One region of the Enterococcus sp. DIV0210g genome, then DNA from elsewhere that is predicted to be linked to it. Evidence: predicted binding sites of a transcription regulator. Region 1 holds the regulator's gene; the other holds the start of a gene.
What was found. The regulator NrdR, encoded in region 1, represses ribonucleotide reductase genes. The targets are predictions, from matches to a motif close to ACACNATATATNGTGT.
Positions count from the first base shown of each region.

Region 2: nrdH (glutaredoxin-like protein NrdH) is a predicted target of NrdR. The motif match lies at 9,486-9,501, and genes of this name have one in related genera.

Region 1 covers NZ_CP187903.1:1,365,706-1,376,649, reverse strand. The annotation lists gene IGI64_RS06725 (MaoC/PaaZ C-terminal domain-containing protein) at 104-574, shown strand; gene IGI64_RS06720 (Bax inhibitor-1/YccA family protein) at 567-1,247, shown strand; gene polA (DNA polymerase I) at 1,407-4,052, shown strand; gene mutM (DNA-formamidopyrimidine glycosylase) at 4,084-4,914, shown strand; gene coaE (dephospho-CoA kinase) at 4,884-5,513, shown strand; gene IGI64_RS06700 (hypothetical protein) at 5,587-5,919, shown strand; gene nrdR (transcriptional regulator NrdR) at 6,155-6,652, shown strand; gene IGI64_RS06690 (replication initiation and membrane attachment family protein) at 6,665-8,011, shown strand; gene dnaI (primosomal protein DnaI) at 8,011-8,940, shown strand; gene IGI64_RS06680 (hypothetical protein) at 8,963-9,352, shown strand; gene IGI64_RS06675 (hypothetical protein) at 9,397-9,801, shown strand; gene IGI64_RS06670 (hypothetical protein) at 9,857-10,279, shown strand; gene IGI64_RS06665 (hypothetical protein) at 10,332-10,772, shown strand; gene IGI64_RS06660 (ABC transporter ATP-binding protein) at 10,904-10,944, shown strand, end outside.
Region 2 covers NZ_CP187903.1:395,386-406,329, forward strand. The annotation lists gene IGI64_RS01945 (DUF916 and DUF3324 domain-containing protein) at 1-121, shown strand, start outside; gene IGI64_RS01950 (LPXTG cell wall anchor domain-containing protein) at 138-404, shown strand; gene IGI64_RS01955 (bacterial Ig-like domain-containing protein) at 401-2,809, shown strand; gene IGI64_RS01960 (MgtC/SapB family protein) at 2,970-3,680, shown strand; gene IGI64_RS01965 (DUF92 domain-containing protein) at 3,836-4,552, opposite strand; gene IGI64_RS01970 (AI-2E family transporter) at 4,659-5,792, shown strand; gene nrdF (class 1b ribonucleoside-diphosphate reductase subunit beta) at 5,833-6,798, opposite strand; gene nrdE (class 1b ribonucleoside-diphosphate reductase subunit alpha) at 6,853-9,012, opposite strand; gene nrdH (glutaredoxin-like protein NrdH) at 9,189-9,413, opposite strand; gene IGI64_RS01990 (FeoA family protein) at 9,807-10,280, shown strand; gene feoB (ferrous iron transport protein B) at 10,277-10,944, shown strand, end outside.

The DNA of each region.
Region 1 (10,944 bases):
TTATTTATTTTTTAGGTTTTACAGAGAAAAAGTAAGTACGCTTGCCTTTTTGCGCCTTTTTGGTAAAATTACTTTTATAAAGAATAACTGGAGGGTTTCTATCTTGAACATAGGTAAACCGCGGAAATTAGGAAAAACAATCAACGAACTAGAAGAAGGCGACTCGTTATCTTTAACGGAATCGATCGAAGACAATCAGCTGCTGCTGTATCTTGGTTTGACAAATGATGCGAATCCGCTGTATATCCAGCACGATTTTGCACAACAAACTGACTATAACGCACCGATCGTACCATCTGTTATGCTGATGGGGATCATCACCAGCGCAATCTCAAAACACTTGCCTGGTCCAGGTTCACACGTCGTCAACTTTTCAGTTAATTTCATCGAACCGGTTTTTCATTATGAAACACTGACTTTTCAGTTTGAAGTGATGAAAGTTGATAAAATGAAAGATGTGGTAACAATTTCTGTGGAAGCAGAAAATAATGAAAAAAATCGCGTATTAGATGCGGTAGTTATGGTACAACCGCCTAAACATGCGATAGAAAGCGAAGGTGCTCTAAATGAATAATCAACAAGCAGTATCTCAAGGATTAAATCGTTTTTATTCTAAAATATATGGATATTTGGGTCTTGGATTAGCGCTAAGTGCTATCGTGTCGTATTTGACACTGGAAGTATTTCCCGTGCAAGTGGGCGCTTTTATCAATAACTTCCCGCTAGGATTCATGGGATTGTGGATCATTGAATTGATCTTAGTTGTTGTTTTAGGTGTCAAAGCACAAAAGAATCCAAGCTTGGCAGTCGGCGGTTTCATCGTTTACTCCTTGCTTAACGGATTGACACTTGCCATAACTTTATCTTTTTATGACATCGGAACGATCACTCAAGCATTCGTAACAGCTACAGGAATGTTTATTGGGATGTCAGTTGTCGGAATGGTGACGAAAAAAGACTTAAGCGGTATCGGTCGTGCAAGTACAGCGGCAGTGATCGGCGTGATCATTGCAATGTTTTTGAATATGTTTATCTTGCATAGCGGACCAGTAGATTTCTTTATCTCGATTTTGATGGTCATTATCTTTGCTGGAATCACAGCTTACGATAACCAAAGTATCCGTACAATCTACAACCAATCGAATGGCACAGCCAACAGCGGTGTCGCAGTATTTATGGCATTGAAACTTTATTTAGACTTTATCAACTTGTTCTTAGCGTTCTTACGTATCTTTGGACGGGATTGATTTCAAAACAAAGCATATTTTTTAAATAAAACCAGAAACGAGTGAAAAAACTTTCGAGTATTTTTCACTCGTTTTGCTGTTAAAAAAGGAACTTCTTTTCGCTTTCCCTGTGATTGTTTGTTAAAATAGAGAAGAACTTTACAGTGAGGGGTTATGAGAATGGCAAAAAATAAATTATTATTAGTGGATGGAAATAGCGTGGCATTCCGTGCGTTTTTCGCACTCCACAATTCGTTAGAACGTTTTAAAACAAGTAGCGGACTTCATACAAATGCGATCTACGCTTTTAATACGATGTTCGAAAATGTGATGCAAAAAGAAGAACCAACACATGTATTGGTTGCTTTTGATGCTGGTAAAACAACGTTCCGTACAGAGATGTACCAAGATTACAAAGCGGGAAGATCAAAAACGCCAGGCGAATTCAAAGAACAAATGCCTTATATCCGCGATTTATTAACTGGACTTGGTGTAAAGTATTATGAATTAGAAAATTACGAAGCTGATGACATCATCGGCACATTAGCAGAAAATGTGGATAAAGAACAATTTGATGTCGTTGTGTTATCTGGAGATCGGGATTTAACACAGTTGGCTAGTCCAGAAATCAAAGTCGATATCACGGTAAAAGGTGTCAGCGATATTGAATCGTATACACCAGAGCATGTAGCTGAAAAATATGACGGTCTTTCACCAAAACAAATCATCGATATGAAAGGTTTGGCAGGAGATGCATCTGATAATATCCCTGGTGTAACGAAAATCGGTGAGAAAACAGCTATCAAGCTCTTGAAACAATATGGTTCAGTTGAAGGCATCTATGACCATATCGATGAGATGAAACAAAGCAAAATGAAAGAAAATTTGATCAATGACAAAGAACAAGCTTTCTTATCCAAACGACTAGCGACTATCGATACGTCAGCTCCTGTAGATGTTTCCATTGATTCATTGAAATATGACGGAAAAGATCTGGATAAACTGATTCCTTTTTACAAAGAAATGGAGTTTAAACAGTTTCTTGCTAAATTAGATGTTGTAGAAGAAATCCCGGATATGGAAGATATCTTATTTGATGTAGTGTCAGAATATGACGAATCAATGTTCGACTCAAATATGGCTTTGTATGTCGAAATGCTGGGAGACAATTACCATCAAGAAGATATCGTAGGCGTAGCTTGGGGAACAAATAAAAAAATCTACGTGACCAATGATTTGGCTCTTTTTGAAAATGACGCGTTCCGAAACTGGCTGACAGATGAAACGCAACGGAAATTCGTTTATGACGCAAAAAGAACCTATGCAGCATTGAATCGTTATGTTGGAAAAACACAGGGAATCGATTTTGATATTTTATTAGGTGCCTATCTCCTTGATACGAATGAGAAAAGCAGTGATATTGAAGGAATTGCTGCCCATTACGGTTATAGTGATATTCGTTCCGATGAATCAGTTTACGGAAAAGGGGCTAAAAAAGGTCTGCCGGCAGATGAAGAAGATTTCTTTGCGCATCTTGCACGGAAAGTAGCGGCGATTGACGCTTTGACACCAATCTTAAATAAAGAATTAGAAGAAAAAAACCAAGCAGATCTGTTTTACAAAATGGAATTGCCTCTGTCTCAAATACTTGCTGAAATGGAAATCACTGGAATCAAAGTCGACGCGTCTCGTTTGCAAGAAATGAAAGGCGAATTCTCAAAACGTCTACAAGAAATCGAGCACAAGATCCATGAAGAAGCAGGTGAGGAATTCAACTTGAATTCTCCAAAACAATTAGGCGTTATCTTGTTTGAAAAAATGGGGCTTCCAGTCATAAAAAAAACAAAAACAGGCTATTCCACAGCTGTTGATGTTTTGGAGCAGTTACGGGAACAAGCACCAATTGTTGATGATATCTTGACCTATCGCCAAATCGCAAAAATCCAATCAACTTATGTGGAAGGACTCTTGAAAGTCATCCAATCTGACGGAAAAGTCCATACCCGTTATGTCCAAACATTGACGCAAACAGGAAGATTAAGTTCTGTCGATCCGAACTTGCAAAATATCCCGATTCGTTTAGAAGAAGGCCGAAAAATCAGACAAGCCTTTGTACCAAGAGCGAAAGATTGGTTGATTTATTCTTCCGACTATTCACAAATCGAATTGCGTGTCCTTGCACATATCTCGAATGACGAACATTTGAAAGAAGCATTCTTAGAAGGTCAAGATATCCATGCTAGTACAGCAATGCGCGTCTTCGGTATCGAAAAACCAGAAGATGTGACACCAAATATGCGACGCCAAGCAAAAGCAGTCAATTTCGGGATCGTCTATGGTATCTCGGATTATGGACTATCACAAAATCTTGGGATCAGCCGAAAAGCAGCCCAACAATATATCGATACGTATTTCGAAAAATATCCTGGAGTAAAAGAATACATGGAGCGTATTGTTCGCGAAGCAAAAGATCTTGGATATGTTGAAACGTTATATCATCGTCGCCGTTACTTACCAGATATTAACTCCAGAAATTACAATCTGCGTTCGTTTGCAGAGCGTACAGCGATCAATACACCTATTCAAGGAAGTGCCGCAGACATCTTGAAAATCGCAATGATCGAGTTGGCGCAACGCTTGAAAGAGGAAGATTTAGAAGCAACCATGCTGCTTCAAGTACACGATGAACTTGTCTTTGAAGTCCCTGAAAAAGAATTGGAACGTCTGGACAAACTTGTTAGCGAAGTCATGGAACAAACAGTACAGCTGCACGTACCATTGATTACCGAAAGCAGTTGGGGCAAAACGTGGTACGAAGCAAAATAACCAAATAAATCACAGTTTTGAAGGTGAAAAAATGCCAGAATTACCAGAAGTAGAAACAGTCAGAAAAGGTTTAGAGCAATTAGTCTCAGGAAAAACGATCCACCATGTCCAAGTCTTGTGGCCTCGAATCATCGAACAGCCAGAATCAGCGATTTTTGAAGCGCAATTAGCAGGAGAAACGATCGAATCCATCAGTAGAAGAGGGAAATATTTGATTTTTCATTTGACACATTTTGATTTGATCTCTCATTTGCGCATGGAAGGGAAGTATGAATTTTTTACAGAGGAAGCGCCGCTAAGCAAGCATACGCATGTCATTTTTTCTTTTGATGATCGCAGCCAGCTTCGTTACAATGACGTACGAAAATTTGGCCGTATGACATTGGTTGAAAAGGGCAGCAGCAACCAGTATAAAGGAATCATGCTTCTGGGGCCTGAACCGGTAAACGATACCTTTGAATTGGCTGCGTTTGAACAAGGACTCAAACGTTCGAAAAAAGCGATCAAACCTCTCTTGCTAGATCAACGACTTGTGACAGGGCTAGGAAACATCTATGTAGATGAAGCGTTATGGGAAGCAAAAATCCATCCAGAACAGCCAGCCAACACACTGAAACCAAAAGAAATCGCACGGCTTAGAGAAGCAATCATCGCTGTTTTAGGAAAAGCGGTGGAAGCTGGCGGTACAACGATCCGCAGTTATTTGAACGCCTTAGGAGAAGCTGGAACCTTTCAATTGATGCTCCATGTTTATGGACAAACCGGCAATCCGTGTGTACGTTGCGGGACACCCATTGTTAAAACAAAAGTGGCGCAAAGGGGGACGCACTATTGTCCAAATTGTCAACAGCTGAAACGATGAGTTCTTTTGTTTTGGGTCTGACAGGCGGAATCGCAACAGGAAAAACAACCGCCGTCCACGTATTTGAAAAGTATGGATTTCCTATCGTTGACGGCGACAAAATCGCCCGAGAAGTCGTAGAACCTGGAACGCCGGGATTGGCAGCTGTGGTTCAGCATTTTGGTAAAGATATCTTAAATGAAGACGGCACACTCGACCGAAAAAAATTAGGGAAAATCGTCTTCAGCGATCCTGAGAAACGCGAACAGCTCAATCGCATATTGAATAGCTATATAAGAACGAGCATCAAAGACAATATCCAAAAAGCGAAACAAGCCAGCCCATTAGTTATTGTAGATATTCCTTTGCTATATGAAGGTCACTATGACAAATATATGGATCAGACAGCTGTTGTTTATCTTCCGGAAGAAAAACAGCTGCAACGTCTGATGGCACGCGATGGTTTTACGAGAGAAGAAGCAATGCAGCGGGTCGAAAGTCAGATGCCTATCGAAGAGAAAAAAAGAAAAGCGGATATCCTTTTTGATAATCAGCAAACAAAAGACAAGTTAGCAGAACAAATCATCTCATGGCTCCAAGAAAACAAGTTTATTTCTTAGAAAGTACTTTCTTTGTCTAAGCAGCAGGATTCTGCTATGCTGAAAGTAGAAAGCAGAGAGCGAGGGACATGTTATGGGAACGATCAAAAACCAAAAAGATAAAATTGTCGGAAACGCAAAAGAAAAAATCGGCGAACTTTTAGATAATGAAAACTTAAAGCAAGAAGGACGCGACCAAACAGAAATCGCAGAAGCACATGATGCAAAGTACAAAGAACGTATTGAAGAGCTTGAAGACCAGCAAGCGGAAAAAGAAGCACGTCAGCAAGATCTGACACAAGAACGAAAAACGGCGGAGCCAAAACGCAGGAAAGAACCATTGCCAGAACAAGAACATATTTCTGGCGAGCAGAGAATCGAAGAAGAACGAATGAAGCACTATACAGGAATCGAAGAAAAACTATAGTTTAAAGAAAAACTGGAGCCTATCCTAACGATTGGTTCCAGTTTTTTCTCACAACTGAAAAAGTAGTACAGCAAAAAGAGCCTGCTGTTTTCTTAAAAAACAGCAGATTATGTTAAAAAACGCGAGTGTTTCGGCATTTTTTGTACCGGAACATCGCGCTTCTACAAGGTTTCATGTTATAATACAACTAATCATAGCAATGATTTGATAAATCAGAAATGAAGAGGTGATAGTTATGCGATGCCCAAGATGCCACCATAATAATTCGCGTGTTATAGACAGCCGACAAGCAGATGACGGACGCGCAATCCGCCGCCGCCGTGAATGTGAGAATTGCGGCTTTCGTTTTACAACATTTGAACGAATCGAAGCTGCGCCGCTGCTAGTCATCAAGAAAAATGGCGAACGCGAAGAATTCAACCGTGATAAGATATTAAGAGGATTGATCCGTTCAGCGGAAAAACGTCCTGTTGCAATGGAACAAATGGAACAAATCGTCAACCATGTGGAGAATCGTGTCCGCAGTTTAGGCGAGAATGAAGTATCAACAAACTTGATTGGTGAATACGTGATGGAAGACCTTGTCAACTTAGATGAGATCGCTTATATCCGTTTTGCCAGTGTCTACCGTCAATTCAAAGATATGTCTGTTTTCTTAAAAGAATTGCAAGACATCGTTGATAAAGCCAAAGAAAACAAATCTGAAGACGACAAATCAGAAGAGAAGGAATAAGGAGGCATTTCGTTGGAAAATGCTTGGAAAGAACTTCAGCCTAAAAATATTTATCAAGGCAGAAAAACATTTCCATTAACAGAAGAAGGACAGCAAGCGCTGCTTTATCTTTATCAGCCGCTGATCGGAGGAGAAGCACTTAGTCTCTATTTCACGCTTTTGTCAGAGATTTCGAAAGAAACAGGCATCGGATCAGAAGCGCTGCACGCAGATTTGCTAAGTGGATTGGATTGCGGTTTGCCGCAGTTTTATGAAGCAAGAAAAAAATTAGAAGGAATCGGTCTGCTGGATGTCTACTTCAAAGAAGATCCAAGTTTAGGACCTTGTTTCCTCTATGAATTGCTTGAACCTTTAGCGCCCGATGCGTTTTTTAAAGATGCTGTCTTAAGTTTTATGCTGTTGGAAAAAACCGGCGAACGCCGTTGGAACCAGCTGAATGAGAAATTTCAATTCAAAAGATTTTCTTCAGAAGGCTACCAAAAAGTTACTAAAAAGTTTTTAGATGTTTTTCGTTTCAACGAAGCATCTTTTGAAGCAGACAAGGAAAAAATCGAACAAAGCCAATCCGCGTTTGAAAAAGAAAAAACACCAACTTTGATTGACGATGCGATTCAGGTCGATTGGCCGTTTTTAAGCGACTTGCTGCAGAAAAAACATATCACTTCACTGGAAAAACCAGTGATAGAGCAAATTGAACTCTACCATCGATTGTATGGCTTTGATGAATTGACGCTTGGGGAACTTATTGCTTCAGCGTATGATTTTACCCAGCAGACGGTGTCATTGAAAGATCTGCAAAAGCAAATCATCTACCGCCAAAAAACAGTAAAAAAAGAAGAAGTACCTGAAACAGCTGCTGCACAGCAGCTCCCAGCAAAAAATGATGCAGCCAGTGCGTTGATCGCTGACAGCAAAAACAATCCGCCAATGCAATATCTTGAAGCTGTGAAGAATGCAAAAGGCGGGTTTGTCTCCAAAGAAGAAAAGTGGCTGATGCAAGACTTGGTCAAACAATCCAAGTTGCCTAACAGCGTTATCAATGTTTTGATCAATTATGTGCTGGTCATCAAAAACCAAGCATCATTAAAAAGCAACTATGTCAATACGATTGCCAACGAATGGCAGCAGGCAAATATCCGTACCCCAGAAGAAGCCGTTGAGCATGTTCGGGAACTGAGTGAGCCCAAGCCGAAAACAGCCAAAACAACCTATGGAACGGCGAAAAGAAACGTACGCCGCGAAAAGCTGCCTGACTGGGTGAATAAACCAGAAGAAGAAAAACAAATCAGCAGCGAAAAGCAAGCAGAAATCGATCGCCGATTCAAAGAATATCTTGCTAAAAAGGAGGGAGATAACTAATGGAAGACGTAGGAAAAGAATTGAAAAAAATCATCAGCCGGAAAAATTACCAGGAAAAATACGCAGAAATGATTGCTGCTGTCCTAGAAGACACCGATGTCCAATCTTTCCTAGCTGCGCATCGTGAGCAATTGTCACAGGAAGATATTGAAAAAAGCTATGCGAAACTCTATGAATTCGTTCAAGAAAAGAGAAAATATCAGAAAAATGATCCGACAATGATCGCACCTGGATATGAACCGAAACTGACATTGAATTTCCATTATGTAGATGTGACTTACGTTCCTACTGAAGCCCTTCTTGCAAGACAAAAACAAGAAGAGATCCGCAGTCGGATTCGTGCAGTCGATATGCCGAAAGATATCCAATCTGCTTCATTTGAGAAATTTGAACAAACTAGCGGACGAAGCGAAGCATTTTTAGAATCCTTTAGTTTTGTGCAGGAATATGCTTCTGATCCAAAAGGCTACCACAAAGGATTATATCTTGTCGGCAGTTTTGGTATCGGCAAAACCTACTTGCTTGGCGCAATTGCTCGTGATTTAGCAGTAGCAGGATACACAACGACGCTCGTGCATTTCCCAACATTTGCTGTAGAGATGAAACAAGCCATCGGAAAAGATCAAGTAGCCGAAAAATTGGATGCAGTCAAACGTTCGCCTATTTTGATGATGGACGATATTGGTGCAGATGCCATGAGCAGCTGGATCAGGGATGAGATTTTTGGTGTTATCCTTCAATACCGAATGCAGGAACAATTGCCGACGTTCTTTTCTTCAAATTTTACTATGGAAGAATTGGAACAGCATTTATCTGTGACGCAGCGCGGAGATGAAGAACCGTTGAAAGCAAAACGGATCATGGAACGTATCCGTTATTTGACCAAAGAAATAAAAATGACTGGACAAAACCGCCGCAATACGAATTGATGCCAACGGAGGACATTTTTTGATGAAACACTTATGGAAGTTTGCTGTTGTCGGAAGTCTGGTGTTTGTTGCTGCTGGTTGCGGAACGTCTAGTGAAGCAGAAGAAAAAACAGAAGAAGTCAGTATTTTGACTGCGGTTCTTGCAGAAGATCCCGTAATAACATGGCGACTATCATCAGGAGAAGTGTATGCAGACATAACCTTGAAAGATACGGTGAAACTAAAAGGAGAATTTAATCCGCGTGTCTTACGTATACCAAATTTAAAGCTAGAACAAATCAATGGTGACTTCACCGAGTTGACGGAAGGAACAAAAATCCGCTTAGTTACAGAATTACGTCCGATAACAACAAGATCTTATCCTGGACAAATGGGCGGCAACAGTGTCAAAGAATTCACTATTTTGGATTAGCAAAAAGACCTTACTATAAACCAGCAATCATGGAGGATTTTTGTATGAAATATGGATTTATTGCTGTTGTCGGAAGTCTGCTGTTTGTTGCTGCCGGATGCGGAACGTCTAGTGAAGCGGAAGAAAAAACAGAAGAAGTCAGTATTTTAACTGCTGTTCTTGTAGAAGATCCCATAATAACATGGCGACTATCATCAGGAGAAGTGTATGCAGACATAACCTTGAAAGATATGGTGAAACTGCAAGGAGAATTTAATCCGCGCACCTTACGAATACCAGCTTTAAATATAGAAAAAATCGAGGGTGATTTCCCAAAGTTGACGGAAGGAACAAAAATCCGCTTGGTTACAGAGTTATCACCGCCTACAACAAGATCTGAACCCCCTCAATTACTATCGTTCGATCCCAGATTCAAAGATAACGTCAGAGAATTCACTATTTTGGATTAGCAAAGTTTGAAATAAAAGACCTTACTATAAACTCACGATCATGGAGGATTTTTGGATGAAGTATGGATTTGTTGTTGTCGGAAGTCTGCTGTTTGTTGCTGCTGGTTGCGGAACGTCTAGTAAAGCGGAAGAAAAGGTCCTATCAGGATCGGATACGATTTTGCAAGACAAGATGGACAAAAATGTCAGTATCTTAATTGCGGTTCTTGCAGAAGATGCTGAGATAATAAAGAATGAATCATCAGGCAGAGACTATGCCAGGGTGATCCTGAAAGACATGGTCAAATTACAAGGTGAATTTGATCCAGGCGCTCTTTTTATACCGAATCTAGATTTTCATCAAATTAATGGAGATCATACCGCTTTGAAGGAAGGAACAAAAATCCGCTTAGTTACGGGATTACTTCCGCCAACAACACGATCTTTTCCCCCTCAATTAGTCGGGAACAGTCTCAAAGAATTCACTATTTTAGATTAGCAAAGTTTAAAGAAGCTTTTACTATAAACCCACGATCATGGAGGATTTTTGTATGAAATATGGATTTATTGCTGTTGCTGCAAGTTTGCTTTTAGTTGTCGCTGGCTGTGGAAACCGCGCGGATGCTGAGGATTCGTCTACGCAACCAACACAAGAAAGTGTGGCTAAAACAGGAACGAGTTCTTCAGAGCAAGAACCGGAAGGAGTACCAGAGATGTCAGATATCACTTATACTGCTGTATTGGCAGAAGATGCGAGAGTCGAGCAGGATACAGTTTCTCTTTCTTTAACCGATGTTTCTTCTGAAGACGAAGCAGGACTTCAAGAAGATTTGATTTTGAATTTGGAAGATACTCAAGTGAGCGAAATCCAAGATTCACTCCAAAAAGGAACGAAAATCGAATTTACTTTGGCAGGAAATGCGGTCATGACTTTCTCGATTCCGCCGCAAATTCCTGGCAGTTCTGTTTTAGCGATCAAAATAGCGGACTAAAAATAAGAACATTTAAATCAACTTTGTATTGAATCAGTCAAAAGAGCGGGTCTTTCTTTTAACCGGCTCTTTTTCATGTGTCTGAATAGTGATACAATAAAGCGTCGTAACAATAAGGAGATGGGAAATAAATGACAAACGCACTGGAATTACACGCGTTGAAAAAAATATA
Region 2 (10,944 bases), 970 kb from region 1:
AGATCATGCTTTGTGGCTATTGCTTGGAAGCATGATCGGTGCCCTATTGCTTTTTTGGTTGATATTCTTGTTTCTGTACAGACATCGAAAGGGGCAGATTTATGAGAAAAAAACATCATAAGTGGTGGTATCTCCTAGTGTTAGTATCCTTTTTATTTGGAAATGATACAGCTGCAGCAGAATATCCTGCTGGAAACGCTGGAAATACGTCTGTTGGGATTACGTTTGAGGGGGAAGACCAGGAAAGAGAAGCAGAACTTTCTATAACAAATGATACGAATCAAGCTGATGGAAAAACAGCTCACTTGCCTAAAACAGGAGAAATGAAACAAAACAGCTATCTTTTTTTAGGGATTCTTTGTCTGATATTTGTTATAAATAGAAAGAAAGGAGAACCGGAATGAAAAAAGTTTTAATTGGTCTTCTCATTGTAATTCTCTGTTTTCATGTTTTTTATCCTTGCGCAAGCGTAATTGCTGAAACGTTATCTGCTGAAGTTGTTGATACTGACAAAAACGAAACGGAAGAAAGTTCTGAAACAACAGAAACAGATGTCGAAAAAACCGAGACAATCGTTGAAGATTTGAGTAGAGAAGAAAAACAGATGGAAGAGATCACTCCTTTTGCGAATGCTACAGTTACTGCTCATTTTACCGACTTTTTTTTAAATAAAATTGGAGAATGGCCGCAGTATCGGCTTGGCAACCCACAATACCTTTGGAAAGAGATGTTTGAAAATCAACATGTCACTTCAAATGGACAAGCAAATATATTTCCCCAGGTTGGCAGTTTAACAAGTACTTTCGGACAAATTAAGAATAACAGTCGTTCGTTTCCTCATAGTTGGGACACGGGCGGATCATATACTATAGTGACAGCAGATATCGCTGCTTTGTATAATCCGCATATCGAAAATCATAGTCAAAAAGTTATAGGAACAAATCGAACGAATGACATTGAAGCGTCCCTTGTACTATCAAATACTGGAATTACTGCACAGTTTCGCCGCTTGAAAAATTTTGATTATAACAATCAAACTTCTACTATTTTTACGTTTGAAAATATAGAAAGTTATCTATTTCTATGGGAATATCGATATCCATTAGCTGTGGGGGTTTCTTCGCCCGGCAGTAATTTACGTCTCGTTGGTACAGCAGCAAGTGTTGATTTGGATTTAAGTCGTTTTTTTCAAGTGAAAACGCGTAATCCAATCATCTCTGCACAAGGAACGGAACATTATCAAAATGAATCTTTAGATGCTTCAAAAAATTTTATAAGCGGAACGGGTTTTTTTGGCGAACGCCTTTTTCATACAGATGTAAAATTAATCCAAGAGAATGTCGATTGGACAAAACCAGGGAGATACACAGCACAATTTGATTATTATGGATATCGGGTTGATTTTCCTGTGACTGTCAAAGAAGATAAATCGACCTTGAATGTTATAAGTTCACAGATTTACAAAGGAGACACGTGGAATCCGCAAGACAATTTTGTATCAGCTACCGAAAAAAATGGAGCAAATATCCCTTATTCAACAACACGGATCCGCACTAGCGGCACTGTTGATACGAACACACCAGGAACATACACTATTCATTATAATTCGTATGATGCAAGTGGAAATATCCTTCAAACACAGCGAGCTGTTGTAACTGTTAGTGAAGATAAATCAGAATTGGTCGTTAAAGATTCGCAAATAACTGCTGGCAGCAATTGGTCGCCGCAAGATAATTTCGTATCAGCTTCAACAAAAACGGGTATCAATATTCCTTATTCAACCACGCGGATTCAGACAAGCGGAACAGTAAATACCAATGTTGCAGGAACGTATCCGATTGTCTATACTTCTCATGAAGCAAATGGAGATCTTCTGCGGACGGAGACAGCAACTGTCACAGTTATACCTGCGTCAGTTCAAGTCAATCATATTGATAGTGCTACAGGTAATACATTTGGCAGTAAAGAACTCACTGGTATAATAGGTGGAGGTTTTCGAGCTAGTCCAGAAAAAAATGACAATTATAAATATCGTTATGCAACAGTCAACGGAATGAATACAGAGGAACAAGAAATCACAGGGACATTTACGGAAGAAAAGCAAACTGTTAATTTTTATTACAATAGTCGCGGCGGAAATATAACTGTGATGCATTTAGAAGAAGGCAGCAATAAAATATTAGGGGACACAGCTGTTTTAGAAGGATATATCGATGATTCTTATTCGATTGATCTTAAAGAGCCGCAACATATTTTCGAAGGCTATGTCTATTCGCGGGTAAATGGGAGTTTGACAGGTTCGTTCAATGCAAATGGTCAAGTAATCACATTGTATTACACAAGAGAAATGCCTAAGATAAGCACGATTGACTTTTCTTTTGGTCAATTAAATAAAATGACAACACTTGCTTACGCAGAAAAAACACAAGATAAAATGACGATTACTTTGCCAAAAGTCTTAGAAAATGAGACGGAAAGCAGTTGGCGTCTTTCAGCAATGCTTGAGCGTCCCTTCAAAGCAGGTAATCATGAAATCACGAGCCAGCTTTCTCTTTCTGATCTTCAATTTTCTGGCAGTTCGGGTTCGCAGATTTTAAATGGGAATAATTGGCAGTTAGAGCCAGGGGTTGCCGTTCCGTTGGCGCAACTGACAAATTCTAAACAAGAAGAACGCAAATGGTCTGTTCAATTTGGTGAAGAGAGTCAAAATAAAATGTCTGGGGTGGCGTTGCGACTTTCAGCAACGGAAGCCAAAGACAACATAGAATATTCGAGTACAGTTCATTGGATACTGACCAACGAACCATAATGAGTGATTTCGATTAAAAGAATCCATATTAAAAGAATCCATAAAACATGAAAGATGCTTTATGGGTTCTTTTTTTGTTGTTTTTTAACTTTCAATAGTATAAAGCTATTTTTTGTTTGTCATGTTCGGCCATGGTATAGTAATTTAAGAGGTGAGGTCCATGGTAGATATGGTTTTAACGATTCCAGAAATTATTTTAAGGTTAAGTATTGCCATGCTGTTTGGCGGTGTAATTGGTTTTGAACGACAATATAAAAATCGTCCGGCCGGTATGCGAACACATATTTTGGTTTGTATGGGTGCATGTATCATTGCTTTGATCCAGTCAGAAATTGCCAGCAGTGCGATGCGAGACGCCATCAATCATCCAGATTTAGCTGGAGTGATCCGTTCTGATGAAGCGCGATTAATTGCGCAAGTAGTCAGCGGTATTGGTTTTCTTGGTGCGGGTACGATCATTGTCACGAAGCGTTCTGTCACTGGGTTAACAACAGCCGCGTCATTATGGGCGAGTGCTGGGTTGGGGATCGCGATTGGAATGGGGTTTTATCCAATTGCTATCACAAGCTTCCTCGGTGTTTTAGCCGCCTTGACTTTAGTGAAAAAAGTGATCCACGTACCGACGATGAAAAAATTGGAGATTCAATATATCCATCGAAAAGAAACCAAGGATTTTTTGACAGAATACTTTGAATCAAAAAAAATCACCATCGAAAATGTGAATTTCGATGTGAAGTTTGTTGAAGATTATCAAATCTACACAAATATCTATACGATCGATTTGCCAAGAGGCGTGACTTATACAGAAGTGATTGAGGAGTTATCTGTTTATAAAAATATAATAAAGCTCAGATTAGTAACAATATCTTGAGTATACAATCAAAAAACGAACGAATGGAAAATTTTTTATAACCCCCATTTGTTCGTTTTTTTCTACTTATTAAAAATAAAAAGAACCAATTATCCAGCTGAATAAAGTCACTAAGCTAGTCGCAAAAAAGTTCGTCCAATTATTCGTAAACCAGCTCAGCCCTGCACTTTTTTTGTTTCTGTTTGATGATGGCTCCTTTTTTCAGTCAGTTCTCCGCAAATTTGACAACGGTAAATGACTTGGAAAACAGCGCCTAAAAGACTATCGATCAAGGAACCAAGGATACCTAATAAGAACGGAAGCCAGAAATAATGAGCGGCAGCTAAATGAAATAAAGAAAGAGAATACAGCAGATAAAATAAGCCAGATAGAAAACCAGCACCGCAGATGGAGGCAAATGTACCTAAAATACTGATGCCGCCGGATATTCCGGTAGGCATCGTTCGAAAAGTGAGAATGGAACGGGGGACTTTTTTGCTTAGGGTACCAATCTCAGAAGCCCAAGTATCCGCGGCAGCGCTGGAAATACTCGCCGCATAGCCCATCAAAAACAATTCATTCTGTGTTTGGAAAAAGAAAAGCAGACTGCACACCCCTGGCAGCAAATTTGCCAAAACTTGTTTATGATTTCTCGTTTCCGTAAGTTGAGGAGAACGAGTCAATCTTTTTTTGCTTAATGAAATCATACCTGAACTGAAAAAAAGAGCGCCAGCGAGCAAAACGCTGTACCAAGGGCCAGTGCCGATGATGGTCGTTCCTAAAATTAGAGCAGCAATCCCGCCTGAAAAGGAAAGTGTTTTGGTCAAAACAGCAGCAAGACTGACAATGAGGCTAATGATAAAACCAAGCAAAAGTTGATAAAAAAGAATCATTTTTCTCTATTCTCCAATCGCCGTTTTTTCTGTAAGTTTATCATAAAAGGTGCGAGAATGATTTTAGAAATGGTAAAATAAAAGTATCAAAAGTTGGAGGAGATTTATGCAGTCACGTTTTAAACAGTCGAAGTTGTTTTTTTGGACAGCAGAATTAGTTTTGACCATTGTTGGTGTCTATTTTATCTTACAGATGCCGCATCTTTTCAGCCCAATCTTGACTATGCTTTCAGCGATTTTCTTACCATTGCTAGTCGCAGGATTTCTTTACTACATGTTTGATCCAATCGTTGTTTTTTTGGAAAAAAGAAAAGTACCGCGCGTTTTAGGTTTTTTGATTTCGTTTGCTGTGTTACTGATCATTATCATACTAATGGCGATGAATGTCGTACCTCAATTGGCAGAGCAAGCAATCCAGCTGACCCAAAGTCTTCCTGCTTATGCAGAAGAGACCAGCAAATGGCTGAACGAACTGGCACAACGAGAAGACTTGCGAGGATTTAATCTGGAAGAACAGTTAGCTAATGCAAATTTATCGATCAGCAATTTGATCAATTTGGCAATCGTAAGTGTTACTTCAGGGTTATCGCGTATTGTCGGAGCGATGATGAAATTTTTGGTCCTTCTTTTCACCGTACCGTTTATTTTACTTTTTATGTTCAAAGATGGGCATAAATTTATTGATGCGTTATCGCCATTTTTTCCACAGCGTATTCGCGGTGAGCTGCGCCAAACCGTGCGGGAATTGAATGAAACTCTTTCTGCTTATATCAGCAGTACCGTTTTAGATGCATTTATCATTGGGATTTTGAGCTTTATTGCCATGACGATTTTTGGACAGCCATATAGCCTTTTATTAGCAGTTTTTTGTGCGGTCACGAATATCATTCCTTATGTAGGACCATTTATCGGTGCAGTTCCGGCTGTGGCGGTGGGGTTATTTGTGTCACCGTGGCAAGCACTCTACATGGCGTTATCGATCTTGGTCATCCAGCAGCTAGACGGAAACCTGATCAAACCGCTGTTATTCGGAAAATCATTAAACATCCATCCATTAACGATCATTTTGGTTTTGATTGGGGCAGGAAGTGTTGCCGGGATCATTGGTATGCTGATCTGTATCCCTGTTTATGCAGTAATCAAAACGTTGACTTTGAATATTCGAAAAATCTATTTGTTGAGAAAAGAAACGGCGATCATCCAGCCGGAAAAGCAAGAGAAGAAAAATGAACTGATTTAAAAAAAAGCCCCTCCGCTTTTAAAGCGGAGGGGCTTCTGTTTTATTCTAAACCAATCAAATAATCATCATCATTCATTGCTTCTACATTCCCAAGCAAGTAGCCGTTTCCTACTTGTGAGAAGAAGTCATGGTTGCTTGTACCTGTTGAGATACCGTTCATAACGATTGGATTGACATCATTAGCAGAGTCAGGGAATAGCGGATCCATCCCTAGATTCATCAATGCTTTATTGGCATTGTAACGCAAGAATGTTTTTACTTCTTCCGTCCAGCCGACTGCATCATACAATTCTTCTGTATAGCGTTCTTCATTTTCATATAACTCATACAGCAAATTATACATCCAGTCTTTCAACGCTTCTTGTTCTTCTTCAGGCAATTCGTTATAGCCTAATTGGAATTTGTAGCCGATATATGTGCCGTGGACAGATTCATCGCGAATGATCAATTTGATGATTTCAGCGACGTTTGCCAGTTTGTTATTTCCTAGATAATAAAGCGGTGTGTAAAAGCCAGAATAAAACAAGAATGTTTCTAAAAAGACGCTGGCGATTTTTTTCTCTAATGGTGAACCATTTTTATAGATTTCATTGATCCGTTCTGCTTTTTTCTGCAAGTATGGATTGGTGTTCGTCCATTCAAAGATTTCTTCGATTTCTGCTTTGGTATTCAATGTGCTGAAAATAGAAGAATAGCTTTTGGCATGAACAGATTCCATAAATTGGATATTATTCAAAACAGCTTCTTCATGCGGTGTACGAACATCTGCACGCAAACGTTCCATTCCGCTTTCTGACTGCACCGTATCCAATAAAGTAAGTCCGCCGAAGACATGTCCTACGATCTCTTTTTCAAGATCAGAAAGAGTGCGCCAATCATCTAAGTCGTTTGATAAAGGAATACGTGTGTCTAACCAAAATTGTTCTGTTAGTTTTTCCCACGTCGATTTATCGATGATATCCTCGATTTCATTCCAGTTTATAGCTTCATAGTAAGTTTCTGACATAAAGATTCTCCTTTTATTCCTGAGAGATAGACGTTCAAAAAGTGACGAGCTGATTTAGATGACACAACTTTCACATTGGTTGCTGCCGATTTCTTCCGCATCATCTGTAAAGGTACGAACATAATAAATCGATTTGATCCCTTTATGGAAAGCATAATGTCTCAAGATGTTCAAATCACGTGTGGATTGTTTTGAGTTTGTTTTCCATTCATAAAGGCCTTCAGGAATCTCTGAACGCATGAACAATGTCAAACTCATTCCTTGGTCCACGTGTTCTTGTGCTGCGGCATAAATGTCGATCACTTTACGCATATCCATATCGTAAGCAGAAGTATAGTAAGGGATCGTTTCGTTTGACAAGTAAGGAGCAGGGTAATAGATTTTACCGATTTTCTTTTCTTGACGTTCTTCGATCATACGTGTGATTGGGTGGATACTTGCACTTGTATCATTGATATAAGAGATTGATCCGTTTGGCGCTACTGCTAGACGATTTTGATGGTAAAGACCGTCTTTCATGATTGCTTGTTTTAATTCTTCCCAATCTTCTGCTGTTGGAATAAAGATTCCTTCAAAAAGATTTTTGACTTTTTCTGATTTCGGCTGATATTGGCCGCTGACATACTTGTCAAAATAAGTGCCGTTTGCATAATCTGATTTTTCAAAGTTATGGAAAACTTGTTTTCTTTCGCGAGCGATATTGTTGCTTTCTACTAATGTCCAGTAGTTCAACAACATGAAATAAACATTAGTAAAATCGATAGAATCTTCTGATCCGTATGCCATTTGTTGTTTTGCAAAATAAGTATGCAGTCCCATGGCGCCTAAACCAATCGTATGATTCAAACGATTGCCGTTTTGGATAGGAGGAACAACATCGATTTCAGAAGCATCTGTGATATATGTCAACGCGCGTGTCATCGTACGAACAGATCTTCCAAAATCTGGACTGTCCATCAAGTTGACGATGTTCGTTGAACCAAGATTACATGAAATGTCTGTACCAAGTTCTTCGTATTCTTGTTTTCCATTGATGACAGAAGGTGTTTGGACTTGAAGAATCTCTGAACACAAGTTGCTCATGATGATTTTTCCGTCAATCGGGTTGGCACGGTTTGCTGTGTCAACGTTCACGATATAAGGATAACCAGATTCTTGCTGTAATTTAGAAATTTCGTTTTCTAGATCACGTGCTTTGATTTTTTGTTTGCGGATATTTGGATTTGCGACCATGTTGTCATATTCTTTTGTGATATCGACATAAGAATATGGTACACCGTATTCTTTTTCCACACTATAAGGGCTGAATAGGTACATTTCTTCATTTTTACGTGTCAATTCATAGAATTTATCTGGTACAAGTACTCCAAGAGACAAAGTTTTCACCCGGATTTTTTCATCTGCATTTTCTTTTTTAGCAGAAAGGAATGAAATGATATCTGGGTGGAAAACATTTAGGTAAACAACTCCGGCACCTTGACGTTGGCCAAGCTGGTTAGAATAGCTGAAGCTGTCTTCGAATAATTTCATTACAGGAACAACACCGCTGGCAGCTCCTTCATATCCTTTGATTGGTGCGCCGGCTTCGCGAAGATTGGATAAAGTGATCCCAACACCGCCGCCGATTCGTGAAAGCTGTAAAGCAGAGTTGATCGAGCGTCCGATCGAATTCATGTCATCTGTCACTTGAATCAGGAAACAAGAAACAAGTTCACCCCGGCGTTTACGTCCAGCATTCAAGAAAGAAGGTGTAGCAGGCTGGTAACGCTGATGGATCATTTCGTCCGCTAAAGCTAAAGCCAATTCTTCATTTCCGTTCGCAAAATAAAGCGCATTGAAGGCCACACGATCTTCATAAGTTTCAAGATAAGCTGTACCATCATTTGTTTTCAACGCATATTGCGAATAGAATTTATAAGCCGCCATGAAAGATTTGAATTCAAAATGCTGCTCGTCCAAGAAATGATAAAGTTTCTCGATAAAACGGTCAGAATATAATTGGATGAATTCTTCCTCCAAATAATCATGTTTGATCAGATAATCGATTTTTTCTTTTGGCGAAGAAAAAGTCAGTGTGTTCGGCTCAACATTTTCTTTAAAGAAGGCAGCCAACGCATCTTTATCTTTATTTAAAGGAATCTGTCCGTTGACAGGTCGATTGATTTCATTGTTCAGTTTAAAATAGCTTACATCTTTTAACTCTTTGAGGCTCATAATGTACTCAACCTTTCATAGTGCAAGAGTTCTAGTTAAAATCCTCTTGGCACGACTTTTTTATATAATAATGAGAATAACAGCTGAATGAAAAGAAGAAAAAGCCAATACTTTAAAAAAAGGATTTGGGGCAAAAGCCTTCAAATCCAATCATTTTTGTACTGCTTTAGTTTTCTTTAGCTAGCAAGTTTACGAAGTTGATCTGGGCGGAAGCCAATAACAGTTTCAGCGTCTGAAGTAATTACTGGGACACTTTGGAAACCTTGATCTTTCAGCCAATCAATAGCGGCGGGTTGTTCATCGATGTTCACTTCTTCGAAATCGATGTGATTTTCAGTTAAAAAACGTTTGACCATTTTACATTGCATACAATTATTTTTAGAGAAGATTTTTACGTTCATGGGAGAGTCCTCCTTCTACAAGTTTTCTACAAAGACTAGTATAAAACTCTGAATGAAAAAGTCAATCATAAAACACTACATATGGTGTTGTGGAAATTGTGGAATACTAAATTTTGTGTTTTTGAAAAAGAAGTGAAAGCAGACGCTGAGCGGAGAAATAAAAGTTTCGGCTGTTGAAAAGTTGTGGAAAACTATTTTTAATTTATTTTTTCTCATTTTTAGAGCAAAAATAGTGAGGTTTCGCTCATTGAATCACAAGGTCTGTTGACATTCATTAGCGGGGGCAGTATCCTATGTGAGAATGATTCTCAATATCGTAGTTATTATAGGAAATAACCAGTAAATATCATAGTCCGTTCGTTGCAAGAATGATTTCACAAGTGAGGGGTCTGTATGCAAACTTTAGCACAAGCAAAACAACATTTAGTTTACCATGTAGAAAAAATCTGTACGGAAGAAAATGTGAAAAGACATTTACAAAATATCGGGGTAACACCAGGAAGCAAAGTTGTAGTAGTGAATATGTCAGGAGAGAACGCTATTTTATTAGTGAAAAGTCAGCGCGTAGCTGTCAGCCGTGAGCTGTTAAGCCAAATCTTTATCCAAAAAACCCAAACTTCTGCTGAAAGCTGGGCTTCTCTAGAACAATTGAAAGCAGGAGAAAGCGGAACGGTGGTCGCTGTCCATGGTCAAGGTGCAGTGAAAAGAAGGCTGATGGATATGGGGCTTACGAGAAATGTCCAAGTATCGATCCGCAAGCTTGCTCCTTTAGGTGATCCAATCGAATTGACAGTTCGGGGATACGAGTTGACACTTCGAAAAACAGAAGCGGAACTGATCCTCGTGCAAAGGGAGGAACAAGGATGAATATCGCATTAGTTGGCAACCCCAACAGCGGAAAAACCAGTTTGTTCAATCTATTGACTGGATCGAATCAATATGTAGGGAATTGGCCGGGCGTAACAGTAGAAAAAAAAGAAGGATTACTGAAAAAGCACCCAGATATCTATATCCAAGACTTGCCTGGTATCTATTCGCTTTCACCTTATACACCGGAAGAAGTGATTGCCAGAGATTATTTGGTCCATGAAAAACCTGAATTGATCATCAACATCATCGATGCCTCAAATATAGAAAGAAATCTTTACTTAACCACCCAATTGCTTGATTTAGGGATTCCGATGATCATTGGGTTGAATATGATGGATGTGATAAAAAAAGAAGGAAAGAAAATCAATTTAGAAAAGCTTTCTTATGGGCTTGGCGTTCCTGTTTTGCCTATCAGCGCACTAAAAAAACAAGGCACAGAAAAACTAATTGAAAAAATGATTGCAGCTTCAAAAAACTCCCCAGAGCTTCCTGAACCTTGTGCGTACGATGCACGTTTAGAAGCTGCTTTGCATGAAATCGAAGACATATTAGCAGAAAAAAGCAGCAAAAAACGCTGGTATGCAATGAAGTATTTTGAACGAGATCAAAAAGCGATGGAAGAATATGGTGCTTCTGCTTCTCAAGAAAAAGAGATCGAACA